DNA from 3 places in the Streptomyces sp. NPDC052042 genome. Region 1 is predicted to be linked to each of the others. Evidence: riboswitches for the same ligand, from Rfam matches in the RefSeq annotation. Region 1 holds a riboswitch; each other region holds the start of a gene.
What was found. A riboswitch is a leader RNA that binds a small molecule or an ion and turns the genes downstream of it on or off. The one in region 1 is predicted to bind cobalamin.

Region 1 (10,556 bases):
TTGGGGTACTTCTTGTTGAACTCGGCGTTGACGTCCTTGACCAGCTCCGGCCAGGTCGTGCGGGCCTCGCCCATGAGCCAGACGGTCAGGTTCTCCTTGCGGTCCTTCGGGTCCTTGGACGACGCCTTGTCGTCGGAACCACACGCCGCCACCGACACCAACATACCCGCGACGCCGATCGCCGCGATGAGCTTGCGCTTCACGCCAAACCCTCCTCAGGGATGCTGCAACCCCGCCCACCACCGCGAAGACATTCGACGATCATTGCTGGGGCTGGACCTGGTCTTTAATGGTTTAGACCAGTACCCGGAGCTTGGCCTAGACCTTTTGGGGTGTCAAGGGTGTATAAGAAGTGCACTCGCGTCCGTTATAGGACCGACACCTGAGGCAGGGCGACGACCGGTGACCGTACCGTGCCACCATGTGAGCCGCGACAGACGGAGGAGCCGGTGACGGCAGCAGCGCAACAGTCGGGAAGGCAGGCCATGGGCGCCCACGGGGGCAGTACGGAGAACGGGACGGGCGCCGTCGCGCGGACGGCGCGGGTCCCGAAGTACTACCGCCTGAAGCGGCATCTTCTCGACATGACGGACACCATGCCGCCGGGCACCCCCGTGCCGCCGGAGCGGACCCTGGCCGCCGAGTTCGACACCTCGCGCACCACCGTGCGCCAGGCGCTCCAGGAACTGGTCGTCGAGGGCCGGCTGGAACGCATCCAGGGCAAGGGCACCTTCGTCGCCAAGCCGAAGGTCTCGCAGGCGCTCCAACTCACCTCCTACACCGAGGACATGCGTGCCCAGGGACTGGAACCGACGTCCCAATTGCTGGACATCGGTTACGTCACGGCCGATGACACGCTCGCCGAGCTGCTCGACATCGACACCGGCGGCCGGGTGCTGCGGATCGAGCGGCTCCGGCTCGCCAGCGGGGAGCCGATGGCGATCGAGACCACGCACCTCTCGGCCAAGCGCTTCCCGGCGCTGCGCCGTTCGCTGGTGAAGTACACCTCGCTGTACACCGCACTCTCCGAGGTGTACGACGTCAGGCTGGCCGAGGCCGAGGAGACCATCGAGACCTCGCTCGCCACCCCGCGCGAGGCGGGGCTGCTCGGTACGGACGTGGGACTGCCGATGCTGATGCTGTCCCGGCACTCGCTGGACGGGAAGGGCGAGCCGGTGGAGTGGGTGCGCTCGGTCTACCGCGGCGACCGGTACAAGTTCGTGGCCCGTCTGAAGCGACCGGTCGACTGACCCGCCCGCAGAACGCGACACGGGGGATACCGCACCGGACGTGACCCCGGCCCCAGCCCCCAGCAGGGGCGGCGGTCGCTCCGGGGCCGCCGCCCCCGCGTCGCCTTCACCCCCTTCTCGCGCGCCTACGCCCCCACCCTCATGCCGACGCCTCGGCAGTCACTGCCGCACGCCGGACTCCGCGCCCCCGGCCGTCATGCCGCCTCGGGAGCGCGATGGAACGCACCGGCACGGATCCCGCCGCACCCGGGGCAATTGATTCAAGCCAGCTCTGGCGCATTCCATTCGAACAAGACCCGCATCTCTCTCCAGTACCCTTCGGTCGAATTCGAGAAAATATAAACAAGGTCACCAAGTCCGACATACCCCCGTGCGCCGCGACCAGAAATTTCATCAGAACCCCAGGCGGATAGCACTTTCAGGGCCGCCGAAGCCCCAAGGATTGGCCTAGACTAATCACTTGACCGTATAGTCACCCCATCCCTCGCATCCTCGTGTTCACTCGAACACATACACACGTGGGGGGCCCGTGTCCATCTTCAAGAAGAGTGCAGCCGCCGCATTCGGATCCATTCTCCTGTTTGCCGGAATGACCGCGGCGGCAACGCCCGCAGCCGCAGGAACGACTCCTCCGCAGGTTTCGTGCGCCGTGGACATCCAGGGCACCAAGGTGGTGGCCACCTGCCGCGGGCTGCAGGTCAATGTCGGCTACCGCGCCGTGGCCACGTGCCAGATGGGGAACGGGGCCGGCACCTTCGTCAGGTACGGACCGTGGAGGGGAACCGGCATACCGGTCACCTCCGTGGCCGACTGCGGGGCGAAGGTGCTCAGCGGCCGTGTGGAGGTGTCCAGTTGATGTCCTCGAAGAAGCGCAGCGCACTGCTCACCGCCGGAGCGCTCGTCGCGGCACTCGGAAGTGTGGCCGGGACAGGCACCGCGGCCTCCGCGTCCGAGCAGGGCGTTCAGATCATCTGCGACACGAAGAAGGTCGACGCATACACGGCCCGCGCCCAGTGCACCGGACTGGGCGCCGTGAAGCACTACCGGGTGCTGGTGCACTGCGTGGGGCCCGCAGGATCCTTCGACATCAAGGGTCCGTGGCGCACCTCCGGCTGGTCCAGCGCAACCTGCTCGGGAAACCACACCTCGACGGTCACCGGGTATGTCGAGGTTGAACTCGGGAACTAATCGATTCACCGGACCCCTTTCCTCCGGCCGTCAATTCCGGGCCGAGAGGAGAGGGGTTTCCCACAGCAACACACCACACCCCAACGGGTACGGCGCTTCGGACGTTCACCGCCTAGCAGATTCAGCACATTCCGATACCTGACACAGTGGTTCGATTTACACGTTCTCGGCCTGCGAGATTCCGAAAAGGGCTTCCTCAACGGCGACTCGATCCCCTAGATTTCCTGCGCGTCACAGCCAGGTGAGCAGCGAGGGGACGGAGTCGCCGCGTGTCAGTCATTCCGAGGGACGAGTCGGCCAACCCCGAGAACGTGGCGGCGGGACCCGCCGGAAGACCGCCGGCGATCACACCGTTGCGGGTGGTCGTCGCCCTCTGTCTCGTCGCGCCGTTTGTCGCGATGCTCTGGGTGGGCTCGTACGCGAAGGTGGATCCCGCCTTCATCGGCATTCCGTTCTTCTACTGGTACCAGATGCTCTGGGTGCTGGTCTCCACCGCGCTCACCGCGATCGCCTACCGGCTGTGGCAGCGCGACCAGCGCGCCCGCGGGGGAGGTGAGCGGGCGTGAAGGACGGTGTGAACGGCGTCGCGCTCGGCGTCTTCGTCTTCTTCTTCGCGGTCGTCACGGTCATGGGCTTCCTGGCGGCGCGCTGGCGCAGGGCCGAGAACGAGGCCAGCCTCGACGAATGGGGCCTGGGCGGCCGGTCGTTCGGCACCTGGGTCACCTGGTTCCTGCTCGGCGGAGACCTGTACACCGCGTACACCTTCGTCGCCGTTCCCGCGGCGATCTACGCGGCGGGTGCGGCGGGCTTCTTCGCCGTGCCGTACACGATCCTGGTGTACCCGCTGATCTTCACCTTCCTGCCTCGGCTGTGGTCGGTCTCGCACCGGCACGGGTACGTGACCACGTCCGACTTCGTCCGGGGTCGCTTCGGCTCGAAGGGGCTCTCGCTGGCGGTGGCCGTCACCGGCCTGCTCGCCACGATGCCGTACATCGCGCTGCAACTCGTCGGCATCCAGGCGGTCCTGGACGTGATGGGCGTCGGCGGCGGCGAGAACACGCACTGGTTCGTCAGGGATCTGCCGCTGCTGCTCGCGTTCGCGGTGCTCGCCGCGTACACCTACTCGTCCGGTCTGCGGGCCCCCGCGCTGATCGCGTTCGTCAAGGACGGCCTGATCTACCTGGTCATCGTGGTGGCGATCGTCTACATCCCGATCAAGCTGGGCGGGTTCCACGACATCTTCGCCGCCGCACAGGAGAAGTTCGCGGGTCCGCCCGGCGGGAAGCCGACCGGTTCCCTGGTACCCGCCGAGGCGGGCCAATGGGGTTACGCCACCCTGGCATTGGGCTCGGCACTGGCCCTCTTCATGTATCCGCACTCGATCACGGCGACCCTCTCCAGCGGCAGTCGCGAGGTGATCCGGCGCAACACCACGATCCTGCCGCTGTATTCGCTGATGCTGGGCATGCTGGCGCTCCTCGGCTTCATGGCGATCGCCGCCGGGATCGTGGTGGAGAACGGACAACTGGCGATCCCTCAGTTGTTCGAAAACATGTTTCCCGACTGGTTCGCGGGGGTGGCCTTCGCCGCCATCGGCATCGGCGCGCTGGTGCCCGCCGCGATCATGTCCATCGCGGCGGCCAACCTCTTCACCCGCAACATCTACAAGGACTTCCTCAGACCGGACGCGACGGCCGAGCAGGAGACCAAGGTCTCCAAGCTGGTGTCGCTGCTGGTGAAGGTCGGAGCCCTGGTCTTCGTCCTCGCCATGGACAAGACGGTCGCGATCAACTTCCAGCTGCTGGGCGGGATCTGGATCCTCCAGACGATGCCGGCCCTGGTCGGCGGCCTGTTCACCCGCTGGTTCCACCGCTGGGCGCTGATCGCGGGCTGGGCGGTCGGCATGGTGTACGGGACCGTCGCCGCGTACGGGGTCTCCAGCCCGACCCAGGCGCACTTCGGCGGATCGTCCGCCAAGATCCCCGGCATCGGTGAGATCGGCTACATCGGTCTGACGGCGTTCGTGCTGAACGTGGTGGTGACGGTGGTGCTGACCTTCGTCCTGAACGCCGTGAAGGCACCCGCCGGCATCGACGAGACCTCGCCCGCCGACTACACGACGGACGCGGGCGACCCGGGCGTCCGGGCGGTGCCGCCGCCGGCCGTGCCGGAGCCGCCGAGCGCGGCGGCGGCACCGGGCGGAGGCCGCTGAGGACGGCCGCCCCGACGGCCCGCAAACGGCCCGCCGAGCCCCTTTCCCGAGGGGCGCGGCGGGCCGTCCGTCTTCTTCCCGCGAGGGCCGCAGCGCGCGTCCTACGGCCTTGACTGGAGTCGGCCGACACAACATCTGGGGGCGGCGGCATCGAGCGGCCCCCACATGTATGCTCATGCTCGCTGTCGTCGCAGGGGAATCCGGTGCGAATCCGGAACTGTCCCGCAACGGTGTATTCGGTGTGCTTTTGCACACTCGAACGAGTCCGACGACCTGCCGACAGCGCATCCGGCTCGACCGAACCGGATGCCAGACGTCCGGGCCTCGCGGATGGGCCGGCGGACGCCGTACGCAGTGCCGCCCCGTCATGGGTTCCACGCTGCCCGGCCGCCCGTCTCCCCGCAGGCCCCGAGCCGAGCGAGGGAGAGCACCGCGTGACCATCGCGCCAGCCGATCCGGCCTCAGTCGCCGTGTCCGAAGCGGACAAGTCCGGGGGTACCGCACACGACGAGCCGGGAACCGCGCTGCTGCGGACCCTGACCGCCCTCACCGCCGACCTGCCCGACACCGACCCCGGCCGGGTGGCCGCCGCCGCGCTGCGCGGGCGCTCCGCCCGGGCGGACGAGGCAGAGCTGCGCTCGCTGGCCACCGAGGCCGCCGCGGGGCTGATCTCCGAGGACCCCGCCTACTCCCGGCTCGCCGCCCGGCTGCTGACCCGTACCATCGCGGACGAGGCGGCGGGGCAGGGCGCGGTCTCCTTCTCCGCGTCCGTCGCGGTCGGCCACCGCGAGGGACTGATCGCGGACCGCACCGCCGCGTTCGTCGCGGCGCACGCGACCGCCCTGGACGCCCTGGTCGAACGCTCCCTCGCCGATGGCGCCGACGACCGGTTCGGCTACTTCGGGCTGCGCACCCTCCACAGCCGCTATCTGCTGCGCCACCCGCACACCCGCCAGGTCATCGAGACACCGCAGCACTTCATGCTGCGGGTCGCGTCCGGTCTCGCCGAGGACGACTCCCCGCGTGCGCTGGACGAGGTCGCGGCGCTGTACGGGCTGATGAGCCGGCTCGACTACCTCCCCTCCTCCCCCACCCTGTTCAACTCCGGCACCCGGCATCCGCAGATGTCGTCCTGCTACCTGCTGGACTCCCCGCTCGACGAGCTCGATTCGATCTACGACCGCTACCACCAGGTGGCGCGGCTCTCGAAGCACGCGGGCGGCATCGGTCTGCCGTACTCCCGCATCCGGGCCCGCGGTTCGCTGATCCGGGGCACCAACGGGCACTCCAACGGGATCGTGCCGTTCCTGAAGACGCTCGACGCCTCCGTGGCCGCGGTCAACCAGGGCGGGCGCCGCAAGGGGGCCGCCGCCGTCTACCTGGAGACCTGGCACGCGGACATCGAGGAGTTCCTGGAGCTGCGCGACAACACCGGTGAAGACGCCCGCCGTACGCACAACCTGAACCTGGCGCACTGGGTCCCGGACGAGTTCATGCGCCGGGTCGACACGGACGGCGACTGGTCGCTGTTCTCTCCCTCCGACGTGCCCGGTCTGGTGGACCTGTGGGGCGAGGAGTTCGACGCCGCGTACCGGGCCGCCGAGGCCAAGGGGCTGGCCCGCAAGACGCTTCCGGCCCGGGAGCTGTACGGCCGGATGATGCGCACCCTCGCGCAGACCGGCCAGGGCTGGATGACCTTCAAGGACGCCGCCAACCGCACCGCGAACCAGACCGCCGAACCGGGCCGCGTCGTCCACTCGTCGAACCTGTGCACCGAGATCCTGGAGGTCACCGACGACGGCGAGACGGCCGTCTGCAACCTGGGCTCGGTCAACCTCGGCGCGTTCGTCGACGGCGGGGACATCGACTGGGAGCGGCTGGACGCCACCGTCCGCACCGCCGTGACCTTCCTGGACCGGGTCGTCGACATCAACTTCTACCCGACGGAGCAGGCCGCCCGCTCCAACGCCAAGTGGCGTCCGGTGGGTCTGGGCGCCATGGGCCTCCAGGACGTCTTCTTCCAGCTGCGGCTGCCGTTCGACTCCCCCGAGGCCCGCGCGCTCTCCACGCGGATCTCCGAGCGGATCATGCTGGCCGCATACGAGGCGTCCTGCGATCTCGCGGAGCGTTCGGGTCCGCTGCCGGCCTGGAAGGAGACGCGGGCCGCGCGCGGAGTGCTGCACCCCGACCACTACGCCACCGAGCCGTACTGGCCGGAGCGCTGGGAGGCGCTGCGCGCCCGGATCGAGCGGAGCGGGATGCGCAACTCGCTGCTGCTCGCCATCGCGCCGACGGCGACGATCGCCTCGATCGCGGGCGTGTACGAGTGCATCGAGCCGCAGGTCTCCAACCTCTTCAAGCGCGAGACGCTCAGCGGGGAGTTCCTCCAGGTCAACGCGTACCTGGTGGAGGACCTGAAGCGGCTCGGCGTATGGGACGCCCGGACCCGCGAGGCGCTGCGCGAGGCGAACGGCTCCGTGCAGGGCTTCGCCTGGATCCCCGAGGACGTGCGGACCCTGTACCGCACGGCGTGGGAGATCCCGCAGCGCGGCCTGATCGACATGGCGGCGGCCCGTACGCCGTTCCTCGACCAGAGCCAGTCGTTGAACCTCTTCATGGAGACGCCCACCATCGGCAAGCTCTCCTCGATGTACGCGTACGCCTGGAAGAAGGGGCTGAAGACGACGTACTACCTGCGGTCCCGCCCCGCCACCCGGATCGCCCGCGCCGCCTCCGGCCGCACCGCGGCGACCGCCCCCGTTCCCGCCCAGCAGACGCCGGTCCCCGACGCGGATGCGATCGCCTGCTCCCTGGAAAACCCCGAGTCCTGCGAGGCCTGCCAGTAATGACCGACGCCAACTCCTCCAAGAACCTGCTCGACCCGGGCTTCGAACTGACCCTGCGCCCCATGCGCTACCCGGACTTCTACGAGCGCTACCGGGACGCGATCAAGAACACCTGGACCGTCGAGGAGGTCGACCTCCACTCGGACGTCGCCGACCTCGCGAAGCTCTCGCCGGGCGAGCAGCACCTGATCGGGCGGCTGGTCGCGTTCTTCGCGACGGGCGACTCGATCGTCGCCAACAACCTCGTTCTCACGCTGTACAAGCACATCAACTCCCCCGAGGCGCGGCTCTATCTGAGCCGTCAGCTGTTCGAGGAGGCCGTGCACGTCCAGTTCTATCTGACGCTGCTGGACACCTATCTGCCCGACCCGGACGACCGGGCGGCGGCGTTCGCGGCGGTGGAGAACATCCCGTCCATCCGCGAGAAGGCGGAGTTCTGCTTCAAGTGGATGGACTCGGTCGAGAAGATCGACCAGTTGGAGACGAAGGCCGAGCGCCGCCGCTTCCTGCTCAATCTGATCTGCTTCGCGGCGTGCATCGAGGGGCTGTTCTTCTACGGCGCGTTCGCCTACGTCTACTGGTTCCGCTCGCGGGGCCTGCTGCACGGCCTCGCCACGGGCACCAACTGGGTGTTCCGGGACGAGACCATGCACATGAGCTTCGCGTTCGACGTCGTGGACACCGTCCGCAAGGAGGAGCCGGAGCTCTTCGACGACGAACTCCAGCAGCAGGTCACCGACATGCTGAAGGAGGCCGTGACGGCGGAGCTGCAGTTCGCCCGCGATCTGTGCGGCGACGGCCTGCCCGGCATGAACACGGATTCCATGCGGCAGTACCTGGAGTGCGTGGCCGACCAGCGCCTCGCCCGGCTGGGCTTCCCGACGGTCTACGGCTCCGAGAACCCGTTCTCGTTCATGGAGCTCCAGGGCGTACAGGAGCTGACGAACTTCTTCGAGCGCCGGCCGTCCGCCTACCAGGTGGCGGTGGAGGGCTCGGTCGACCTCGACGAGGACTTCTAGTGCCGCGCTAGTCCGGAAACCGCCGCTCTCCGAGCCCGGCTTCCGAGAGGTGGCACGCCGTGCGGTCGTAACGGGCCGCCCGGCGTCCGCCGGCCGCCCGGCGCCGCGCCACCGGTTCGTCCGGTCGCCGGGCACCACGCCCCGCACGCCCGCCGCCGGACTTCCGCGGTCCGGCCGACCGGCCGGGGCGGGCGCGGTCGCGCCCGGGGCGCGGCAGCCGGGCATGACCGGTGCCCGCGCCCCGGGACGGGCGTCAGATGCCGCAGCTCGAAGCCGACCAGAAGCGGTTGGGGCCCTGGTTGACGTGGACGTGGTCGCCGTGACCCGGGTAGCCCGGGCCGAGGATCCCGTTGAAGCCGTGGTAGCGGGCCTGCTTGGCGAGGGTGCACAGGGAGTGCGGACCGGCGCCGATGTCGGCGGCGTCCCCGTACAGATGGCGGCTGTTGGACGCGCCGCCGACCGCGCTGTTGCAGGAGGTCGAGCGGAATCCGCTGGTGATCCGGATCGACTGGTCGCCGAGCGCGTGCCGCAGCGCCTCCAGCTTCCACATGGTGCTCAGCGCGTTCGCCTTCGCCGTGCCCGCCGCCACGGCGCCACCCGTCCAGGTGCTGTTGCACCGGTTGTGCTCGGCATAGGTGAAGTGGATCGGGGTGCAGTCGTTGTCCTGGAGTGCGTACAGCTTGGCCTGGGTCGCCGGGCCCGCGATGCCGTCGGCGGCGAGGCCGTAGGCGGCCTGGAACCGCTTGACGGCGGCGGTGGTCGCCGGGCCGTAGGAACCGTCGATGGCGAGCACGGAGTTGTATCCGGGGTATCCCGCCACCCGTATCTGGAGCTGGACGACGTCATTGCCGGTGGCGCCCGGGGACAGCGTGCGGGTCCAGGTGTAGCAGCCGTCGGCCTGAGCGGTTCCGGCGGTGGCCACGGCCCCACCCAAGGCGAAAGCCATGGTCATGACAAGACCGAGCAGGAGTCGTGCGGTACGTCTGAGCATGAAGGGCTCCTTGTCGCAGCGAAGGCGTACGAGGTGTGGTCAGAGAGCCTGTCGGAGGAGTCGACGCGCGTCAACCATCCACAGGCGAAAGGAAATTGACACCCCGGTGAGCGCGAAGCGCGATGGGCCCGGTCCCTCCGCCGGAGGGACCGGGCCCATCGGTGAACGCCGGTGGGCGCCGGGCGTACTCAGTCGTTCGGAACGGTCTCGTAGCGCGGCGTGCCCTCCGCCATCTGCCGCAGCGCGTCCTTGCGGTCGCGCTTGGAGAGCCGGTCGATGTACAGGTACCCGTACAGGTGGTCCGTCTCGTGCTGGAGGCAGCGGGCGAAGTAGCCGTGGCCCCGCACCTTGATCGGGTTGCCCTTGGCGTCCTGTCCGCGCACCACCGCGTAGTCCGGGCGGGCCAGCGGGGCGTACGCCGTGGGGACGGACAGGCAGCCCTCGTTGGAGTCGTCCAGCACCCGGTCCTCGGGCGCCAGCTCCTCCAGCACCGGGTTGCAGACGGCGCCCACATGCCGCACGCCCTCGTCGTCGGGGCAGTCGTAGACGAAGACCTTCAGGTCGACGCCGATCTGGTTCGCGGCCAGGCCCACGCCCTCCGCGGTCCGCTGGCTGGCGAACATGTCGTCGATCAGCCGGGCCAGGTCGTCGTCGAACTCCGTGACGTCCTTGCACTCCTTGTGCAGCACCGGGTTGCCCACGACCGTGATCGGACGGGAGGTACCACGCTCGCGATGCGCCGTCTCACGCGCCTCGCAGTCCTCGGTGTCCACGACGAAACCCTCGTCGTCGACGCTGATCGGCTCGTCCGTCTCCTGCTGCGCCATGTCCGCCGTACGCCTTCCTCAAAAACCTGAAACCCGGGCGCCGCGGGCCATGTGTGGCCTTCGGGCTCCGGGCACCGCGACCGGTGCCCGTACAGCCTACGGGCACCAGTCAGCAGACTTCTTCGAGATCCCGCCACTCACGGCTGTCCGGACTGTCCGCGACCCAGCCGTCCAGCAGGCCGCGCACCAGTCCGGCCGGGGCCGCTATCCCGCACTCGCGCTC
Region 2 (10,556 bases), on a different contig from region 1:
CGAACCGGACGGCACCTCCCGCGAGATCCTCCGCGCCAACATGCCGTTCGGCAGCTTCGGGCAAGGCGAGTTCGGTACGTACTTCATCGGGTACGCCGCGGACCCGGACGTGACCGAACGCATGCTCCGCAACATGTTCCTGGGCGATCCGCCCGGCGTGCACGACCGCATCCTCGACTTCTCGACGGCGGTGACCGGCACTCTGTTCTACGCCCCGGCCGCCGGGTTCTTCGACTCCCCGCCGCCGTCGCCCACGGCCGCCGCGACCGCGCACGGCGCACCGTCCGAAACGGTGCCCCGGCCGGTGCCCGCGCCGACGCACGCACAGGACCCGGCCGCGGTCCGGCCGGACGACGGATCGCTGCACATCGGCAGCCTGCAGGAAAGCGCCCAGTGATGAACAACCTCCACCGCGAACTCGCCCCCGTCACGGAAGCCGCCTGGGCCCAGATCGAGGAAGAGGCCCGGCGCACCTTCAGCCGCCATGTGGCGGGCCGTCGCGTCGTCGACGTCACCGAACCGGCCGGCCCGGAGCTGGCGGCCGTCGGCAGCGGTCATCTGCGCGAGATCGATCCGCCGACACCCGATGTGATCGCGCGGGTCCGTACCTCGATGCCCGTCATCGAGTGGCGGGTGCCGTTCACCGTGACCCGGGCGGCCGTGGACGACGTCGAGCGCGGTTCCGACGACAGCGACTGGCAGCCCGTCAAGGAAGCGGCCCGCACCTGCGCGTTCGCCGAGGACATGGCGATCATCGACGGGTACGCGTCGGGCGGCATCACCGGGCTGCGAGACGGCTCCTCGCACAGCCCGCTGGCTCTGCCGGCCGACGCCCGCGACTATCCGACCACCGTGAGCCAGGCACTGACCCAGCTCCGCCTGGCCGGTGTCGACGGTCCGTACCGGCTGCTGCTCGGCGCCGACGCCTTCACCGAGGCGACCGAGACCTCCGACCACGGGTATCCGGTGGCCACCCATCTGGCCCGGCTGCTCGACGACCGGATCCTGTGGGCACCCGCCGTCAAGGGCGGTGCGCTGCTGTCGACCCGCGGCGGCGACTTCGAGCTGCGCCTGGGCCAGGACCTCTCGATCGGCTACCAGGGCCACGACGCGACGGGCATCCGGCTCTATTTCCACCAGTCGTTCGTCTTCCGGATGCTGACCCCGGAGGCCGTGGTACCGATCATCGCCTGACGTGCCGGGCCGGGGGCCGGAACCAGCCGGCCCGGCCGTCGACGCGTTCGCGCAAACGGCCCGCCGCCGTGCGGAGCGGGCCGGTGCGGATCCGGGGGCCGCCGCGACTCGTACAGATCCGGGGCCGGGAGAGCGGCGCGCGGACCGGCCCCATGAGACACCGGACCGGGCTCGCACCAGGACGGCCATGGCTGCGGCCGGTCCGAGACCACCGCACACAGGTACGGGACACAGCCCGGACCGGGGCGGCGGTGGACACGCACCGGACCGGGTCCGCACAACCGGCCGTCGCGCTCCGGGCACCGGACGTCGGAACCCCTGATGGCCGGTGGCCGGGCATCACCCGGCGGTGGTCAGCCCGGCGGGCGCGGCGACGGCTCCGGTTCCGGCACGGGCTCGGGGTTCGGCGCGGGTGGCTGCGGGATCGGGTCGGGTGACGGGCCGGGCGGTACGGGCCCGGGCGGCGGCGGTGGCGGCTGCGGAGCCGGCGGCGGCTCGGGCATCGGCCCGGGGGTGGGCGCCGGTGGTACGGGGTCGGGGTACGGATTGGTCATCGCGGGTCTCCGAGCGGTTCATGGCGGTCTGCTTCCACCGTCCCTCGGAGCGGCCACCCGCGCCCGGTGAGCCCCTGCGTAAGGGTTCCGAATGACCCGTCCGGGTCGGCACCGGACACGGCGTGGCGATGTCCTGGCCTCGATGGTTCAGCACCCGGCGGCGGCTGCGGCGGCCAGGCCCGACCGGGGGCTGGACAGCACCGGGATCCGGGTGGTCGCGCGGGCGGCGGCGTCCGCCATGGACGCCTGTGCCAACACGATCACGTCGGCGTCCGCAACCGCGTCGGCCGCTGCCGCGACAAGATCCAGAAAGCCGGTGCGGTCACCGGCCGTGAAACGCTCCCAGGCTCCCGCCACCAGGACGGAACGCACGTCCACGCCCCGCTCCCCCGCTTCCTCGGCGAGCAGTCCGAGGGTCGGGGCCAGGGTCGCGGCCAGCGCGGCGAGCACCACCACCCGCCCCTCCCGCACGGCGGCCGCCGCCATCGGCCGGTCGACCCGCAGCACCGGAACGCCGACCCGCGCCGCAGCCGACTCGGCGACCCCGCCGATCGTCGAACAGGTGCAGAGCACGGCCGAGGCGCCCACGGCGACGGCATCCGAGAGCAGCCGATGTATCTCGTCCGACACCTCCTCGGGCCCGGACTCCCGAGCCCTGATCAGCAGGTCCTCGTGCACGAGATGGCGCAGGACGAGCCCGGGATGGTCCGCGTCGCGGAGGGCGTCGAAGACCGGGACATGGACCGGGGAGGTGTGCAGGAGCGCGAGCGTCACCTGCCGGACGGTACGGCCCCGCGCAAGGGGCCGGCAACCGTCGCGGACCGGTGACCGATGGGCCGACTACAGCTCGGGGTGCGCCTGGAGCTGCTCCTTCGCCCGCTCGACGAGTTCGGCCGACGGAACGGGCGCCAGGTCGGGGTGGCGCAGCGCCCACTTCGCCGCGTACGAGCAGAGCGGGACGACCGGAACCTCTTCCCTGGCCGCCATGACATAGAACTCCTGCACGAGGGCGCCGGCGACGCCCTTGCCCTCGTGGCCGGATTCGACGGCGGTGTGCACGGCGACGAGCGCGGCCGGCTCTCCGTCCATCACGAAGTACGCGATGACTCCGGTGGCTTCGCCGTTCTCGTACGCGAGCAGCTTCCCGCTCGCACGGTCGTCGCGGATCTCGATGTCGGCCCGGCTGGTTCGTTCTGCCACGGCGGACTCTCCCTCGGTGGTGGGACGATTCACGCTCGGCGCCGCGCGGGGACCGCGTGCGGACTCCGCTCGGTGGCGGCACCCGGCACGGGCTCGGAGGCATCGGCGCCGAGCCCGACGATACGGTTGCCCGCGTCGACATGCACGATGCGCGGGGTCAACGCACGCGCCTCGGCGTCGTCGACCTGCGCGTAGCTGATGAGAATGACCAGGTCACCGGGGTGTACCAGGTGCGCGGCGGCGCCGTTGACGCCGATGACACCGGAGCCGCGTTCCCCCTCGATGACGTACGTCTCCAGCCGGGCGCCGTTGTCGATGTCGACGATGTGCACCAGCTCGCCGGGAAGCAAGTCCGCGGCCTCCATCAGGTCGGCATCGATGGTGACGGAACCGACGTAGTGCAGGTCGGCGTGGGTCACAGTGGCCCGGTGAATCTTGGACTTGAACATGGTACGCATCATCGAGGTACTCCCGGTTCAGGCTCCCTGCCTGCGTTTTTGCAGGTCAAGGGCAGTGTCCCTACCTTACAACGAGTCCCGTGCCCGGGCAGCGGCGTTCCCCAGGATTTCCAGGACTCATGCTGACCACTCACCAACCTTTCTGACGCATCATCAGGCGATTGCAGGAGAGTTTCGCCCGCCCTTGCCGACGGGTCCACGGTCGACGACCGTAGTTGATGACTATTCGGCTCGGTGGCCTTCGTCGGTCAGCCTCCGGCGGCGATGGCCCGGGGATCGGACCGACCGAACCGGGCTGGGATCGGTGGAAGGACGATCGGGCGACGATGACGATGAAGCACGTGCCCTGGGGTGTCGGGTGCGTCGGGTGCGTCGGGTGCGTCGGGTGCGTCGGGTGCGTCGGGTGCGTCGCGAGTGTGCTCGCGTGATCCCCGGCATCGCCCGGAGCAGCGAAACCGCCGCCGTCATCCGACCGTGAGGGGGCGCATCATCTCGTTGTCCTCGTGTTCCAGCATGTGACAGTGCCAGACGTACCGGCCCGGCCGGTCGAACGTCGCTTTCAGCCGTGTGACGGCGCCGGGGTGCGCGACCACGGTGTCCTTGAAGCCCCTCTCCCACGCTTCGGGGGGTTGCGCGGGACGACCAGCCATCCGTCGGCCGAGGACCTGGAACTGCACCTCGTGGATATGGATCGGGTGGGCGTCCGTCGTGAAGTTGTGGATCTCCCAGATCTCGGTCGCCCCCAGCGCCGGATTCTCGGTGACGGGGTCGTGCCAGTGCATCGGCACGGCGGCGCCCTTCGCGTCCAGGGTGCCGAGCAGCATCTCCCGGGAAGCGACATGCGGCAGCGTGGCCGAACTCTGCTCGCTGAGGGAGACCTGCCGGACTCGGCCCGCCTCTCCCAGCGGTTCGAACGGCGGCAGCGTCAACTGTGCGGGAGGTACGGTCGTGTCCCGCGTCGTGAGGGTTCCTGTCTCGAACTTCATGATCTGCCCGGTGGTGGCCGGGTCCGCCGGGGAGAAGTCCGTCCCCGCCTTCCCGCCCTGGAACGCCTTGTCGGGCCCCTCGTTGACGAGATACAGCTCCGTTCCGGCCGGAACGGAGGTGAAGTCGACGATGACATCGGCGCGTTCGGCGGGGGCGATGAGCAGTTGGCCGAGTTGGACCGGCGACGGGAGGAAGCCGCCTTCGCTGCCGATCTGCCAGAACGGGAGGGCCGAGGGCGCGGGCCTGCGCGCGAGTGGGTGGGTGACGATCTTCAGGATCAGGTAGCGCGCATTGCACCCGTTGAGGATCCGGAAACGGTATCGGCGGGGCTCGATCCGGAGGAACGGCCAGGTCCTCCCGTTGGTCACCATCGTGTTGCCGAAGAACTCCGGGTTCCAGATCGGGGAAATGTCGCTGTGCGGGATGTACGGTCCGCCGAATCCGTCGAAGGCACTGCGTCCGGACGGGTAGGAGAGGCTGCCGTCGGCATGGAACGAACGGTCCTGGATGACGACGGGTATCTCGTAGTACTTCTGCCCGGGCGGATCGCCTGGCCGGGGGGCCGGTCCGGGCAGCACCCCCTCGGGAAGGTCCGCGTGGCCCCCTCGCAGGAGGTAGAACCCGGCCAGCCCCGCATAGACGTTCAGGCGTGTGATGCCCATGGCGTGATCGTGGAACCAGAAGGTCGAGGCCCGCTCCGCATTGGCGTACTGGAACACGGCTTCGCCCCGGTTCCAGACCTCTCCGTAGCGTTCTTCGAACTTTTCCTTGAACTCCTCGTAGAAGGAACCGACTTCGGTATATCCGGCAGGAAGGTCGAGCGCGTCGGGAAGGTACCAGGCTTCGGTGTACCCGTCGCTCTCCTCCCTGTTCTTTCCGCCGTGCAGATGCGTCACGATCGGCACCGGGCCGGTGTACGGTCCGGGCGTCGAGCGGAACGTGGGACGCGCGTCCCGGCCCCGGGTTCCGCCCGGAGGGTTCGCCCAGTGCAGTGTGGGGTCGACCGGCAGCAGGTGCGGCAGATACCGGCCGTCACGGCCCCGCAACTGGTTCTGCCACCTGACCCGCACGGGCGTTCCCGACCGGGCCTCGATGGTGAAAGCGGGGTAGTGGAAGGAACCGGGATGCCCGGTGGAGCCGTATCCCCACACGGTTGTCGCGGGCAGGCCGGGCGGCAGCACCTGCTGTTGGAACTGCCGCACACCGATGGTGTAGTGGTCGACGGGAGCGCCTACCGCGCCGCGGACCGTCGGCATGGCGGGCGGGACGACGAGGGGTGCGACGTACTTGCCCACCTTCCGCGGGTCGAGGACGCTCCTGTCGGGCGCCACCCACAGCCGTGGTGGGGCGGTGGCGGCGGGAAGGAGCGCGACCATTCCGCCGACCGTTGTCTGAACGAACCTGCGTCTCGTGACCACCCGTATCCTCCGGTACTCGTCGGATCGGCTCCTTCACCGCCGCTTTCTCGGCCCGGCCCCGCGGCCCCCGAACCACCGGCTCGTGCCAGGCCACATCAGGCTGCCGCAGGCGGCCCGGACACGCGCTGCCGGAATACTCCGGGCGAAGGAACTTCCGGGCACCGTCAACGCCCTTCGGCAGGCTGTGAGGCTTGCCCCGCACGGCCTCGTCCCACCGATCGGGCCTCGGCGAGTGCATGCGGCGCGACTGGCCCGATGAAGTGACCACCGGGTCGTGCCGCGATCCGTCATCGGTGGCCCGACTCTCCGGCGGCCTCAGAACCGGCTGTGCTTCTCGATGTCTTCCGTGAACTCCTCGATCGCCCGTGCGGTGAGCGTGGGCCGTGTGTCGGCGATGGCGGCCAGGTAGTCCTCGGTGGTCGCCGGTCGGCCCTGACGGTGCACGACTTCCCGCTCGAACGCCGTCTGCGCTCCCTTGCGCGCCGCGAACTCGATGTCGGCCGGGGTGAACAACTCGCTGGCCGCCACCAGTTGGGCCAGGTCGACCCAGCCGTCCGCGTTCCCGAGATAGCGGGCCCAGATCGCCGCGCGGGCGGTCGGGTCGGGGGGCCCGATGGGGATGACGCAGTCGAACCGGCCGGGGCGCAGGAAGGCCGCGTCGAGGGAGCGCACCGAGTTGGTGGCACAGGCCAGCAGGCGGGAGTCCTGCTCGCGGAAGACGGGGATGAGTTTGAGCAGTTCGTTGGTCACCCCGTGGCCGGGATCGACCGCCTTTCCGGAGCGCGCGCCGGCGATTTCCTCGACCTCGTCGATGAAGAGCAGCACCGAGTCCAGTTCCGCCAGTTCCGCGAAGGTCTCCCGCAGTGCCGCGGCCAGCCCGTCGCCCGTGTCGGCCGCGAGCCGGGACGGGAAGAGCTCCACGAACGGCCAGCCGAGCCGTGAGGCGACCGATTTGGCGAAACTCGTCTTCCCGGTCCCGGGCGGGCCGAAGAGAATGATGGCCTTGGGCGGCACCACGCCGTAGCGGTCGGCCAGTGCCGGTTCCTCGAGCGGAAGCACCACACGGCGTTCGACGACCTGCTTCTCCCGGTCCATGCCGGCCATGGCGTCCCAGAGGTCCCCCGGCAGCATGCGCCCGCCCAACGCCGCCAGGACATCGGTGTTCGCGGCTCCGGGCGGTTCGATCTTCTCGTAGTAGGTCAGGTCGTCGCGGAGCCGGTATCCGGCGTTCTCCAGAGCCTTCGTCCCGGTGGCACCCGCGGGCAGCAGTGCGCTGACATGGCGGACGCCCTGTGCGTGCAGGCGCCGCTCCAACTCCGTGAGCAGTGCACTGCCGGCCCCTCGCTCACGCCAGTGGGAGGCCAGGGCGACGAGGAGGACCCATCCTCGTCCCCCGTGCGCCTGAGCCACGGCCATGCCCACGAGTTCGTCGCCGACCACCGCGACCACCGACGGCTGGCCGGCCTTGGCCGCGGCCATCACCTCGGACACCGGAAAGACCGGGTCCCGGCAGGCCGAACGGGACTGGTCCCAGACCTGGATCGCCTGGTCGAGATCGCCCTCGTGATAGTCGCGCAGATGCCAAGCGGGCATCGCCACCACCTCATCCGGCCCAGAGGTGCCATTGTCCCCTGCCCGGGCCGGGCCTGCTCATCGGCCGCGGATCCGGTGGCGCGGACGCCTACGGACCGGGTACAGGTCGTCACGGCGGGACTCGCCCGCGCGCCTCCCGCACCCCGGTCCGCCCGGCATGGAACGCTCGCACGCACGGCCGCACCGGGTGGCGTGCGGCCCCCGGCGGTGCCCTCGGCGGTGGTGGCGGCAGCCGCCGCGCCGACGGCCGGGGGGCGACGGCCCGCGTCTCGGGTGCGGGTGGAAGGGCGAGCGCCGCCTCCCGCCGCGTGGTGTCCCGGGCTCCGGGTGTCCCACTTCACCATCCGGATGCTGGACATGGCGCCTTCCTCCCGTGCGACACCCCGTAAGCTGCCCGGTGCAGCTGGTTCACCCCGTCCGCCAGGCGGGGTGTCGCAAGAGGGAACCCGGTGGGAATCTGGGACTGCCCCGCAGCGGTGAGCGGGAACGACCGCCGTCATACGCACTGGACCCGATGCAGAGGGTCCGGGAAGCGACGGCCAGTAGGTGTCCTCGCACGACGAGGACGTGCCCGCGAGTCCGAAGACCTGCCAACTGCCCGCGCGCGAACGACTCGTGCGTGGACATCCCGGTGACCTCGAGGGCGGGTCGGCGTACATACCAGACGGGACGACCGTGCCTATGCCGCGCGGGGTCGTCGTGGTCAGGTTCGTCATTCCCTTCGCGCTCTCGTCCCGTCTCCGGGATCTCAGGGATTCATCTCGCGAAGGAGATCTCCGTGACAGCGAAGTCCGCAGCCGCGGCAGCACGGGCCACCGTGTACGGCTACCCCCGCCAGGGTCGGAACCGTGAACTGAAGAAGGCGATCGAGGGCTACTGGAAGGGCAGCGTCACCGCCGACGCCCTCCGTGCCACCACCGCCGAACTGCGCCGCACCAACTGGCAGCAGCTCGCCGACGCAGGCATCCATGAGGTGCCCACCGGCGACTTCTCGTACTACGACCACGTCCTCGACACCACCGTCATGGTCGGCGCGATCCCCGAACGCCACCGCGCCGCCGTCGAGACCGACGCCCTGGACGGCTACTTCGCCATGGCTCGCGGCACACAGGACGTGGCCCCGCTGGAAATGACCAAGTGGTTCGACACCAACTACCATTATCTGGTACCGGAGTTGGGGCCGCACACGGTGTTCACCGCCGATGCGTCCAAGCAGGTGGCGGAACTCGGCGAGGCTCTGGCGCTCGGCCTCGCCGCACGGCCCGTGCTCGTCGGCCCGGTCACCTACCTTCTGCTCGCCAAGCCCGCCCCGGGCGTGCCGGCGGACTTCGACCCGCTCACCCTGCTGGACCGGCTGCTCCCGGTGTACGCCGAGGTCCTCGCCGACCTGCGCGCGGCTGGTGCCGAGTGGGTGCAGCTCGACGAGCCCGCCCTCGTCCAGGACCGCACCCCGGCCGAGCTGGACGCCGCCGAACGGGCCTACCGCGGCCTCGGTGCCCTCACCGACCGGCCGAAGCTGCTGGTCGCCTCCTACTTCGACCGGCTCGGCGAGGCACTGCCCGTGCTCGCGAAGGCCCCGGTCGACGGGCTGGCGCTGGACTTCACCGAGCGGGCGTCCGCCAATCTGGACGCGCTCGCCGCCGTCGGCGGACTGCCCGGCAAGCGCCTGATCGCCGGTGTCGTCAACGGCCGCAACATCTGGGTCAACGACCTGTCCGCGTCACTGACCACACTCGGCACCCTCCTGGGGCTGGCCGACCGGGTCGACGTGTCGGCCTCCTGCTCTCTCCTCCACGTGCCGCTGGACACGATGGCCGAGCGGGACATCGAGCCGCAGATCCTGCGCTGGCTGGCCTTCGCCGAGCAGAAGACCGCCGAGATCGTGACCCTCGCCAAGGGCCTGGCCCAGGGCACCGGTTCGATCGCCGCCGAACTCGCCGTCAACCGCGCCGATCTGGCGTCCCGCGCCGGTTCGCCGATCACGCACGACCCGGACGTCCGGTCCCGCGAGTCGACCGTCACGGAGGCGGACGCCCGCCGTTCCCAGCCGTACGCCGAGCGGGCAGCCGCCCAGCGCGCCCACCTCGGACTGCCGCTGCTGCCGACCACGACCATCGGTTCCTTCCCCCAGACCGGTGAACTGCGCACCGCCCGCGCCGACCTGCGCACCGGACGCATCGACACGGTCGGCTACGAGGAGCGCATCAGGGCCGAGATCCAAGAAGTGATCTCCTTCCAGGAGAAGACCGGCCTGGACGTCCTCGTGCACGGCGAGGCCGAACGCAACGACATGGTCCAGTACTTCGCCGAGCGGCTCACCGGCTACCTCGCCACGCAGCACGGCTGGGTCCAGTCCTACGGCACCCGGTACGTGCGTCCGCCGATCCTGGCCGGCGACATCTCCCGCCCCGAGCCCATGACCGTGCGCTGGACGACGTACGCCCAGTCCCTCACCTCACGCCCGGTCAAGGGCATGCTCACCGGACCGGTCACCATGCTCGCCTGGTCCTTCGTCCGCGACGACCAGCCCCTCGGCGACACCGCTCGCCAGGTCGCCCTCGCCCTGCGCGACGAGGTGAACGGCCTGGAGGCGGCCGGGACTTCCGTCATCCAGGTCGACGAACCCGCACTGCGCGAGACCCTGCCCCTGCGCGCAGCCGACCGGCCGGACTACCTGGCGTGGGCCACCGAGGCGTTCCGTCTGACGACGAGCGGTGTGCGGCCGGACACCCAGATCCACACCCACATGTGCTACGCCGAATTCGGTGACATCGTCCAGGCCATCGACGACCTCGACGCCGACGTCATCAGCCTGGAGGCCGCCCGCTCCCACATGCAGGTCGCCCGCGAACTCGCCGCCCACGGCTACCCGCGCGAGGCCGGGCCGGGTGTCTACGACATCCACTCGCCCCGCGTGCCCGGCACCGAGGAGGCTGCCGCGCTGCTGCGCACCGGTCTGAAGGCGATCCCGGCCGAGCGGCTGTGGGTCAATCCCGACTGCGGCCTGAAGACCCGCGGCTGGCCCGAGACCCGCACCTCCCTGGAGAACCTCGTCACCGCCGCCCGTACGGTCCGTGAGGAGCTCTCCGGCTCCTGATGCCCGCCGCAGCGGCCGGGGAAGGGCCGTCCACGTTCCTTCCCCGGCCGGTCGA
Region 3 (10,556 bases), on a different contig from region 1:
CGCTGCATCTGGACGAGAAGCTCACGCGCTCGCAGTTCGAGCAGTTGACGGCGGCTCTGCTGGAGCGGTGCAAGACGCCGTTCCACAACGCGGTCAAGGACGCCGGGATCAAGGTGTCGGACATCGACCATGTGATCCTGGTGGGCGGTTCGACGAGGATGCCCGCGGTGACCTCACTGGTACGGGAACTGACCGGCAAGGATCCGCACAAGGGCGTGAACCCGGACGAGGTCGTCGCCATCGGCGCCTCGCTCCAGGCCGGTGTTCTCAAGGGCGAGGTCAAGGACGTCCTGCTGCTCGACGTCACCCCGCTGTCCCTCGGTATCGAGACCAAGGGCGGCATCATGACGAAGCTGATCGAGCGCAACACCACGATCCCGACCAAGCGTTCCGAGATCTTCACGACGGCCGAGGACAACCAGCCGTCCGTTCAGATCCAGGTCTACCAGGGCGAGCGCGAGATCGCCGCGTACAACAAGAAGTTGGGTGTGTTCGAGCTGACCGGCCTGCCGCCGGCCCCGCGCGGTGTCCCGCAGATCGAGGTCTCCTTCGACATCGACGCCAACGGCATCATGCACGTCACCGCCAAGGACCTCGGCACCGGCAAGGAGCAGAAGATGACCGTCACCGGCGGCTCCTCGCTGCCGAAGGGCGACATCGACCGCATGGTGCGCGAGGCCGAGCAGTACGCGGAGGAGGACCGCCTGCGCAAGGAGGCCGCCGAGACCCGCAACCAGGCGGAGTCCCTCCTCTACCAGACCGAGAAGCTGCTGAAGGACAACGCCGACAAGATCCCCGGCGATGTGCGTTCGGAGACCGAGGAGGCCCTCGCGGAGGTGCGGGAGAAGCTCAAGGGCGAGGACACCGCCCAGCTCCGCGCCGCCACCGAGAAGGCGAGCGCGGCCGCACAGCGGATCGGCTCCGCCCTCTACGCGCAGGCCCGCGGCGGGGCGGCCGGTGACGGCACGGCCGGAAGCGGCTCCCCCGACGGTTCCGGGCCCGGTACGGGCGGGGGCGAGGACGAGGTGGTCGACGCGGAGATCGTCGACGACGAGCGAAAGGAGAGCGGCGGGTGAGCCGCGCCCGTGCACCGGAGCGTCGTGCGCTCGCGTGCACCGGAGCGTCGTGCGCTCGCACGCGGCCGGACCGGGTCCCGGTCGACCGACCGGTTCCCTGCGCCATCGCAGAAGTTGCTCCGTGCCGTCGGGTGATCAGCCGAGAACGAGCGGGAGTTGAGACGACGAGCGGGAGTTGAGGAGTCGAACCGCCGGTTCGACGCCGTCCGCGTTCGTCGGGGCGAGCCGTCCGGTGCCGGTCGGAAGAGCGTGCGCGTCAACGTCCGCATCGGAGAAGGACGCGGGGGTTCGACCGCATCCGGGCCGGGTGCGGTCCTCACGACGACCTGCTGGGTCGGAGGTCACGCAAAGCTGTCCGGGTCGGCTCTCGTCGGGGCGGCGGGCGGCTGTACAGACGCCGCCCGCCCGTCGCCCCTGCTCGGCAGGTCGCTCAGCCGGCGGTGTGATCGTCGGCCGTGGTGCCGATCCTCGCGGTCCTGCTGACCCACTGGGACAGGGTGAGCTGTGCGGCCGACTGCGTCCGGGCGCGTCGGCCGGACGCCACCCCACGGTGCTCGGCCCGGCCACCGGCGCCCGGCTCCTGCCCCTGGTTCCGGTCGGCGCGGTCGGCCAGCGCGTCGCGGAGCAGCAACAGGTGTGCGGGCGGGGTTCGGAATTCGGCCTTGGCCCGGTACGCGGGGCGGCTCGCCGGGTGTCCTCCCGAGGTGGCCGCCGCGTCGGCCCTGGCAGCGGCGGAGGCGGGCGTTTCGGCCGGTCGTTCGCCGATCGTGCTGCGCTGCTTGGTTGCAGTGAACATGGGAGGGGTTCCTTCCTGTGCTGCGGTGCCGGTCGCGCGGCCGTCGTGGCTGGGATTCGGGCACGGGAGTCCGGGGCGGGCGTCGTGCTGGGGCGATGCCGGATCGCCGGACGCGGGCCACGGTTCCGGGGAACGGCTCCCGGCAGCCGTGCGTCCTGCCGACTGCGTCGGAGGCACCCGCGTGTCGCGGTGCGTCCGTGAGTCGGATACCCCGGTCCCGAGGAGCGACACTCCGTGCTCGGTGTGCCGCTCAGGCGGGCGGGGGCGACCGATGGCGGCCGGGGAGGGGTTCGTGGCCCCCGCGCCGACGCCGTGGCGGCCGGTGTCCGGCCCGGCGGCGGTGGGGCGGCGGGTGGCGGCGGATGCTGTGCCGGTGAGGCGGGTCGCGTCATCCGCGTCGTACCGCTCTGCCGGGCCGTGTGCTTCGGTCATGGCGACACCTCCGTTCGCCATCCCACTCTCGCCCGGAGGCGACCCCCGGCGCGTCGTCCCGCCGCAGCGATTCCCGACTACCACGGCCGTGGTACCCGGACCGCACGCCTACCACCGGTGGGAACGGACTGTCACCGTGGCATCACACCGGCCCCCGCGACCGCGTGCACCTACGCCCCCATGCCCGCAACGCCCCCCGTTGCCCGCGTGCGCGCCCGCGCATGCGGCTACGGCTGCATGGACGGCTGCGAAGGTCCGGAGTCCGCCGCCGGACTCACCAGGCCGCACTGATACGCGATGACGACGAGCTGGGCCCGGTCACGGGCCGCCAGCTTGGTCATGGCCCGGTTGACGTGGGTCTTGGCGGTCAGCGGACTGACGAACAACCGATCGGCGATCTCGTCGTTCGACAGCCCCAGTGCCACCAGCCCCACGACGTCGCGTTCCCGCGGTGTCAGGCACCCCAGCCGCTCGTGCACCCCCGCCGGGCACGGCTCGGGCTGGGCGAGGAAGCGCCCGATCAGCGCACGCGTCGCCGACGGGGACAGCAGTGCCTCGCCGGCGGCGATCGTGCGGACGGCGTCGAGCAGTTCCTCGGGCCGGGCTCCCTTGCCGAGGAAGCCGCTCGCACCGGCGCGCAGCGCCTCGGCGACGTGCTCGTCGTCCTCGAAGGTCGTCAGGATGAGCACCTTCACCTCGCCGAGATCGTCGGCCTCACTGATGAGCCGTGTGGCTTCGAGACCGTCCATCTCGGGCATGCGGATGTCCATCAGGACCACGTCGGGGCCCTGCGCCCGTGCGAGGTCCAGCGCCTCCTGCCCGTTGGACGCCTCCCCCACCGTCTCCATGTCGTCCGTGGAGTCGAACAGCATCCTGAAGGTGCCCCGCAGCAGGGCCTGGTCATCGGCAAGCAGCACGCGGATCGTCATGCCCGTCCCTTCTCGGTGGTTCGCCCATGACCGGGCCGGGGCGCAACGGCAGCTCGGCCGTCACGGTGAAGCCGCCTTCCGGGCGGGCGCCCGCGTACAGCCGTCCGCCGACCGTGGAGGCGCGCTCGCGCATCCCGATCAGCCCGTGGCCCGCTCCCGGGTGGGTGTGGTTCGCCACGGTTCGCCCGTCGTTCTCGACCGTGATCGTCAGCCGCTCGGGCCGGTAGTGCAGGAACAGCCGGGCGTGATCGGCCCCCGCGTGCTTGTGCACATTGGTCAGGGCCTCCTGCACGATGCGGTACGCGGCCAGGTCGACCGCCGGGGCGAGCGGTTCGGCGACTCCGAGCCGGCTGTGGTTCACGGTCAGACCGGCCCTCTCGAACGACGCCAGGAGCGCCGGAACGCGGGCGAGGCCGGGCATCGGGTCGCGTGGCGTCACCGGGTCACCGGACTGCCGCAGCAGCCCGACGGTCACGCGCAGTTCGTCCAGGGCGGACCGGCTGGTGTCCCGGATGTCCTCCAGCGCGGCCAGGATCTTCTCCGGTCTCCGTTCCACGAGGTGGACCGCCACACCCGCCTGGGCGTTGATGAGGGCGATGTGATGGGCGACGATGTCGTGGAGTTCTCGGGCGATCCGCACCCGCTCGGCCGCCACCCGCTGCTGCGCCTCCTGTTCGCGGGTCCGCTCGGCGTGTTCCGCCCGCTCCTCCACCGCGGCCACATAGGCACGTCGTGAGCGCACCCCGTCACCGACGGCGGTGGGCAGAGCCGTCCACGCCAGCATCGCCGCGTTGTCGGGGGCCAGCCAGGAGCGCGGGTCGCACAGTACGGCGGCGCCCACGAGTATGGCGGCCGACAGGGGCGCCGCGGTCCAGGTCACGCGCCGGTCGGTGAGCACGGCGACGGTGTAGACCGACACCAGGACGGGGCTGATGACCAGCGGGCTCTCCCGGAATCCGAACACCTGGAAGGCCACCCCGCAGCCGACCGCCACGGCCAGTACGCCGACCGGGTGACGGCGCCGCCACACCAGCGCGGAGCAGCCGATGCCGGCCAGCACCACCGCCTGCCAGCGCAGGGAGAACTCGCGCTCGTGCGGAATGATCGAGGCGGCCACGACCGACAGGACGAACAGCACGACCAGGCCCACCGCCTCCATCACACCGAACCGGGACCGCTCCCCCCGCTTCCGAGCACTGTTCGCCGCCATGCCACCACCGTAGGGTCGGCGACCGCCCCGGGCATCGTCTCGCGGACGGGACGTTCGGCCTCCGCCACCGGTCGTCCGGCCCCTCCCGGCACCCCCGAAAGCCGGTGCCCACGCGTCCGCCGGGCCTTGGGCGGCGACCGGACCGAACGTCCGGCGGGGCCGTCACGATCGCCCGGCCGGATGCTCAGGACGGCTCCATTCGGCCGACGCCCGGCCGGTGCGGCGCCGCCGCGACGTCCCCGACACGCCGCTGCCCCACCCCGGCCGTTTCGCCGTGGGCGGGGCCGGGCCGGGCAACCTGCGGTACCACCGGTCGTCCGACGGGCGGCGGTTCGGTGGACGAGCGAGTGCGCGGGCGGACGACGCCGACGTACACCGGCGAGCGCGCGGACGGCCGACGGGCCGGATCCCCGGCCGGGGATCCGGCCCGTCGGCCGTCCGGCGTCGGTTCAGACGCCCTTCGTCGGGGCGATCCTCCCCACCCACGGCGACAGTTCGGTCGTCAGCCAGCGGAAGACCTGTGGCACCTGCCGCTTCCACAGTCCAATGGTGTGCGGTCCGGTCACCTGCGCCACCACCACCCGCGTCGGAGGTACCGCCGCCCGCCGCAGCGCGAGGCCGTCGCGATAGCCGTCGTCTCGGCTGCCCGAGAGGTAGAGCGCCACGCGCGGAGGCGTGGTCGCGTGGCGGAGGATCCACAACGGGTTGTTGACCCGCCGCAGCTCCGGGTCGCGGGCCGTGAGGGAGACGCGTTCGGCGGCCGGGTCGTTGTAGCCGGACAGGCCCACGGCGGCCCGGTACCGGTCGGGGTGGGCCAGTGCCATCTTGACGGCGCAGTGCGCCCCGGCCGAGAAGCCGGCCACCGCCCAGCCGCCGGCACTGCCGCGCGCGCGGAAGGTGTCGATCACCATCTGCCGGACGTCCACGCTCAGCCACGACTCGGCGTCCACGACGCCCGGTACGTTGGCGCATCCGGTGTCCTGACCGGCCAGCAGATTGGTGCGCGGTTCGACGAGGATGAACGGGGCGATCCCGCCGCTGCGCATCTCGGCCGCCAGCTGGGACTGAACCCGCAGGCTGCTGAACCACGCCTTGGCCGACCCGGGAAAGCCGCCGAGGAGTTCGACCACGGGGAACTTCTGGTGCCGGAACGCCGGCTGGTCGTACTGCGGCGGCAGCCACACGTACACCTCGCCGCGCACCCCCGACACCCGGCCGCGCAGCTGGGTGACACGGACGTTCGGCCCCATCCGGGGGTCGTGCGCGGGCTGGAACTCCTGGACGGTCTTCGGCTCGTTCGCCAGGTCCTTGTGGCTCCCGAGCCCGTCGCGCCCGAGGTCCGGGGCGGCGACGACGTGGTGTCCGGTGCCGAGCAGGTCGGACCAGCTGTCGTACAGCCCGTTGGTGTTGTTGACCACTACGAAGACGCTCAGCACGGCCGCTCCCTGCGCGAGGAGGACCATCGTCAGACGGGTCGCGCCGCGCACCACGGCGGGGCCGCGCACCCGCCCCCACAGCAGCAGGGGCAGCGTCACGCTGATCACGGCCAGCACGATCGTGGCCAGGAAGAAGGGTGTCCCCGTCAGGTTCATCACGGCACGGAGGATGTCGCACACAGGACGATGCTTTACCCGCTTTTCGACCTTTTTACGTCGAACGCGAGACGTCGGGAACCCCGTGTTGACGCCGCGACCTCGAAGAAACGTAGTATCAGCAGGTCATCGCCGCGACGGGAGACAGGAAGCCGGTGCGAATCCGGCACGGTCCCGCCACTGTGACCGGGGAGTGCAACCCTTCGACATGCCACTGCGCACGGCGCGGGAAGGCGGGGGGGAACGTCGATCCGGGAGTCAGGACACTGGCCTGTCGCGGGCCCGTTGTGAGGAGCGCGGACTCCCCAGGAAGGCTCTACGTGTACTTCGGCATGCTCGGCCGCCCCTGTTCTCCCTCTGCCCGGCCCCGTCGCACCCTGCGCGCCGCCGCCGGGGCCTTGGCCCTGACCACCGCCCTGCTGACGGCCGGCTGCGGCGCCGGTGACGACTCACCCGGAAAGCCACGGACGGGCGCGTCACCGGCCAAGGGTTTCCCCGTCACCGTCGACAACTGCGGCGTCACGACGACGTACGACGGACCGCCCTCGCGAGTGGTCACCATCCATCAGCACCCCGCCGAACTGATGCTCGCCCTGGGGCTGAAGGACCGCATGGCCGGTACCGCCTTCCCCGACTCGGCCGTCCTGCCCGAACTGAGCAAGGACTTCGCGGCCATACCCGAACTGGCGAAGAAGGAGCCGTCCTTCGAAACCGTCCTGGACGCGGAGCCGGACTTCGTCTACGGCGGCTACGGAAGCGCGTTCGCCGAGAACGAGGGCCGGTCGCGCAAGGCGTTCGCCGCGGCGGGCGTCGACACCTACCTCAACCGCGAGTACTGCGGCAGGAATCGGGTGACGATGCGGGACACCTACGACGAGATCCGCACCATCGGCGGCATCTTCGGCGTCCCGGACCGCTCCGCCGAACTGGTCGCCGATCTCCGCGGGCGCGTCGACCGGGCCGCCGCGGCGGTGAAGAACAGGCCCGCCGTACCCGTCTTCGTCTACGACAGCGGCGAGAAGACCGCCTTCACCGCGGGCGGGAAGGGCCTGGGCAACGACCTGATCGGCCTGGCGGGCGGCCGGAACGTCTTCGCGGACCTCGGCGACGTCTTCGGAGACGTCTCCTGGGAGCAGGTGGTGGCCCGCAAGCCCGAGGCCGTGGTGATCTACGACTACGCGGGCTCCGGCAGCGTCGAGCAGAAGAAGCGGTTCCTGCTCTCGCAGCCCGCCCTCGCCGACGTCCCGGCCATCAGGAACAAGCGGTTCGTGGTCCTGCCGCTGACCGCGACCCTCGTCGGCATCCGGTCGGCGTACGCCGTCGACGGCCTGGCGCGCGGCCTGCATCCCGAGAGCTTCCGATGACGCGGACGCCCGTGGGAACCGCCCCGGCCGATGGAACGGTCGAGGGGGCGGCCGACGGGGAGACGCGGCGCCAGCGGCGCCGCGGCAGCCCGTCGGGGCGCGTTCCGCTCGCTCTCGCGCTGACCGTCCTCGCGCTGCTGCTGGTGGCCTCCGTCACGGCGGGTCTGGCCATCGGCTCGGTGCGCGTACCGCCCGGCCAGGTGTGGGGCATCGTGACTCACGCGCTGGGCGCCGACTGGCGGGAGCCGTCCTGGACCCGGGCCCGGGAGACGATCGTCCTCGATGTGCGGGCGCCGCGGGTGCTGCTCGGTGCGGTGACCGGCGCCGGACTGGCGGTGGTGGGCACGGCCCTGCAGGCCCTGATCCGCAATCCGCTGGCCGAGCCGTACCTCCTGGGGGTGTCCTCCGGCGCGTCCCTGGGCGCGGTCTCCGTGATCGTGCTCGGCCTGGGCGCACTCGGCCCCGTCTCGCTGCCCGCCGCCGCGTTCGCCGGTGCCCTGGGCGCACTGGTGTTGGTGTACGCGGTCGCGCGCACCGGCGGCCGCATCACCTCCTCGCGGCTCGTGCTGTCCGGTGTCGCGGTCGCGTCGATCCTGACCGCGGTGACCAATCTGCTGCTGCTCACCACGGGCCGGGGCCACGAGGCCCGTGCCGTCCTCGCCTGGACCCTCGGCGGCCTGGGCGGAGCCGGCTGGGACGCGCTGTGGCTGCCGGTCGTCGCCCTGCTGCTGGGCATCACCGTCCTCCTGGTGCAGGCACGGAACCTGAACCTGCTCCTGGCGGGCGAGGAGGCCGCGGGCACGATGGGGCTCGACGTGGCCCGGTTCCGGGCACGCATGTTCATCCTGCTGTCTCTCGTCACCGGCATCCTGGTCGCGGCGGCGGGGCCGATCGGCTTCGTCGGTCTGATGCTGCCGCACACCGTGCGGCTCCTCGTCGGCGGCGAGCACCGCCGCGTCCTGCCAACAGCCGCTCTCGGCGGAGCCGTCTTCCTGATCTGGGCCGACATCGCCGCCCGCACCGTCGCGGCACCGATGGAACTCCCGGTGGGAGTCCTCACCGCGCTGTGCGGCGGACCCTTCTTCCTCTGGCTCATGCGCCGCGACGCCCGACGCAGCGCCGCAGGAGGAACGGCATGAGCGACACGACCGAACACACCGCCGGCGCCGCCCTGACCGTCGACGGCGTCACCCTGACGGCCGGTGCGCGCCACCTGGTCCGGGACGTCACCCTCCGGGCCCGCCCGGGTGAGGTCATCGGCCTGGTCGGTCCCAACGGCAGCGGCAAGTCCAGTCTGCTGCGCGCCGTCTACCGTGTGCTGCGCCCCGACACCGGACGCATACGGATCGATGACGCCGACGCCTGGCACCTGCCCGTGCGCGGGCTGGCGCGCATCCTGGCCGCGGTGGTCCAGGAACCGGCCACCGCCTTCGATCTGACGGTCCGTGAGGTCGTTGCCATGGGCCGTACACCGCACAAGGGGCTGTTCGACGGCGACACCGCCGAGGACGCGCGGCTGATCACCTCGGCGCTCGCGTCCGTGGACGCGACCGCCCTCGCGGACCACCCCTTCGACCGTCTTTCCGGCGGCGAGCGCCAGCGGGTGCTCATCGCCCGGGCGCTCGCCCAACAGCCCTCGCTGCTCGTCCTCGACGAGCCGACCAACCATCTGGACATCCGCCACCAACTCGACGTGCTCGGCGCACTGCAGCGGCTTCCCGCCACCGTTCTGGTCGCACTCCACGACCTCAACCTGGCGGCGTACTACTGCGATCGCCTCTACGTCCTGCGCGGGGGTGAGGTCACGGCGTCGGGCCCGCCCGCCGACGTGCTGACCGCGGAACTGCTGCGTGAGGTGTACGGAGTGGCCGGCGAGGTCGTCGTGCATCCCCGCACGGGAGCACCCCAGGTGACCTTCCTGCCGGGAGAGCGGTAGCCCGGCCGGCCGACGGCGGCCGACGACTCCGCTCCCTGAACGGGCGGGCGACGGAGGGCGGTCCGGCACCCGAGTCGCGTACGCCGGACGCCCGGCCGCCGCACAACCCTGGCTTCCCGGCCCGTGGTCCCCTCGCGGTGCGTGTCGTCCCGAGGGCCACCCGGAATGCGGAACGCCGTACGGCCCCTCCCGCGGAGCGCTCCCGCCGCACGACGCACCCACCCCTTTCCCGTGGCCTGTTCGCCGATCGGCCGACTGTCATTCACTAAACGGAAGCTGACTGTCCGTCACCGTGCATACAATTCCTGGCGAACACCGGGTCCCGACAGTCCGCCCGGTCCGCACCACCGAGCCCGGCCGAGCCGACAAAGCCCGGTCGCGGCGCGCGCAGTACTTCCTGACCCGAACCGGTTGTCCGGGGACACCCTCGCGGCCGGCCGACAGTATGGAGCACTTTCCGTGATGGAGCGTACGAGGCGGTCGAGCACTCTGATCGTCGGGGGAATGACAGCGGTGCTGCTGACGGGTTGCGGCCCCGAAGACCAGATCTGGCCGTCCGAGAGCAAGGGCAGGATGGTCGTCGGCATGTCCGACGGCATCCTCGCCACCGATCCGGCCTCGGGGTACGACCCGGGTTCGTGGCTCCTGTTCAACAACGTCTTCCAGTCGTTGATGAGCTTCCCTCCCGGTTCCTCCACCCCCGTCCCGGAGGCCGCCGACGACTGCGGGTTCTCGAACGGCAGCAAGACGTACACCTGCACCTTGCGCGACGGGTTGAAGTTCAGCAACGGCCACAGCCTCACGTCCAAGGACGTCAAGTACTCCTTCGACCGCACCATCGCGATCGACGACCCGGCGGGCCCCTCGCCGATGCTCTCCACCATCGCGTCGATCGACACTCCGGACGACAGAACGGTCGTCTTCCACCTCAAGGTGCCCGACGCGACATTCCCCAGCAAGATCGCCTCGGGTGCCGGTTCCATCGTGGACCACCAGGTCTATCCCAAGGACCGCCTCCTCGACGGCAACAGGACGGTCGGCTCGGGGCCGTACAAGCTGGACTCCATCGACAGGTCGCAAGCCGATTTCTCGGTCAACTCCGACTATCACGGGAACGCCGAGGTGAAGAACTCCGGTGTGACGCTGAAGCTCTTCCGCGGCGACCAGCAGGCCCTGAGGTCGTCACTGGAGAAGAGCGAGGTCGACATCGCGTACCGCGGC

Region 2: linked by a shared signal. The riboswitch ahead of metE (5-methyltetrahydropteroyltriglutamate--homocysteine S-methyltransferase) and the one ahead of ACIHCL_RS22210 (ribonucleoside-diphosphate reductase subunit alpha) in region 1 are both predicted to bind cobalamin.
Region 3: linked by a shared signal. The riboswitch ahead of ACIHCL_RS14220 (ABC transporter substrate-binding protein) and the one ahead of ACIHCL_RS22210 (ribonucleoside-diphosphate reductase subunit alpha) in region 1 are both predicted to bind cobalamin.

Annotation. Positions count from the first base shown of each region.
Region 1 is NZ_JBIUBU010000013.1:180,430-190,985, reverse strand. It holds gene ACIHCL_RS22240 (sugar ABC transporter substrate-binding protein) at 1-203, opposite strand, end outside; gene ACIHCL_RS22235 (GntR family transcriptional regulator) at 486-1,250, shown strand; gene ACIHCL_RS22230 (hypothetical protein) at 1,900-2,106, shown strand; gene ACIHCL_RS22225 (hypothetical protein) at 2,106-2,438, shown strand; gene ACIHCL_RS22220 (DUF3311 domain-containing protein) at 2,717-3,004, shown strand; gene mctP (monocarboxylate uptake permease MctP) at 3,001-4,650, shown strand; cobalamin riboswitch at 4,813-4,946, shown strand; gene ACIHCL_RS22210 (ribonucleoside-diphosphate reductase subunit alpha) at 5,085-7,496, shown strand; gene ACIHCL_RS22205 (ribonucleotide-diphosphate reductase subunit beta) at 7,496-8,515, shown strand; gene ACIHCL_RS22200 (D-Ala-D-Ala carboxypeptidase family metallohydrolase) at 8,769-9,506, opposite strand; gene def (peptide deformylase) at 9,695-10,333, opposite strand; gene ACIHCL_RS22190 (tetratricopeptide repeat protein) at 10,443-10,556, opposite strand, start outside.
Region 2 is NZ_JBIUBU010000018.1:59,928-70,483, forward strand. It holds gene ACIHCL_RS25915 (Dyp-type peroxidase) at 1-397, shown strand, start outside; gene ACIHCL_RS25920 (family 1 encapsulin nanocompartment shell protein) at 397-1,194, shown strand; gene ACIHCL_RS25925 (hypothetical protein) at 1,534-1,770, opposite strand; gene ACIHCL_RS25930 (aspartate/glutamate racemase family protein) at 1,896-2,522, opposite strand; gene ACIHCL_RS25935 (GNAT family N-acetyltransferase) at 2,589-2,948, opposite strand; gene panD (aspartate 1-decarboxylase) at 2,978-3,409, opposite strand; gene ACIHCL_RS25945 (multicopper oxidase family protein) at 3,871-5,769, opposite strand; gene ACIHCL_RS25950 (ATP-binding protein) at 6,127-7,404, opposite strand; cobalamin riboswitch at 7,792-8,014, shown strand; gene metE (5-methyltetrahydropteroyltriglutamate--homocysteine S-methyltransferase) at 8,183-10,501, shown strand.
Region 3 is NZ_JBIUBU010000006.1:331,771-342,326, forward strand. It holds gene dnaK (molecular chaperone DnaK) at 1-1,076, shown strand, start outside; gene ACIHCL_RS14200 (hypothetical protein) at 1,507-1,872, opposite strand; gene ACIHCL_RS14205 (response regulator) at 2,532-3,233, opposite strand; gene ACIHCL_RS14210 (sensor histidine kinase) at 3,205-4,443, opposite strand; gene ACIHCL_RS14215 (alpha/beta hydrolase) at 4,893-6,035, opposite strand; cobalamin riboswitch at 6,142-6,325, shown strand; gene ACIHCL_RS14220 (ABC transporter substrate-binding protein) at 6,368-7,399, shown strand; gene ACIHCL_RS14225 (FecCD family ABC transporter permease) at 7,396-8,538, shown strand; gene ACIHCL_RS14230 (ABC transporter ATP-binding protein) at 8,535-9,335, shown strand; gene ACIHCL_RS14235 (ABC transporter substrate-binding protein) at 9,798-10,556, shown strand, end outside.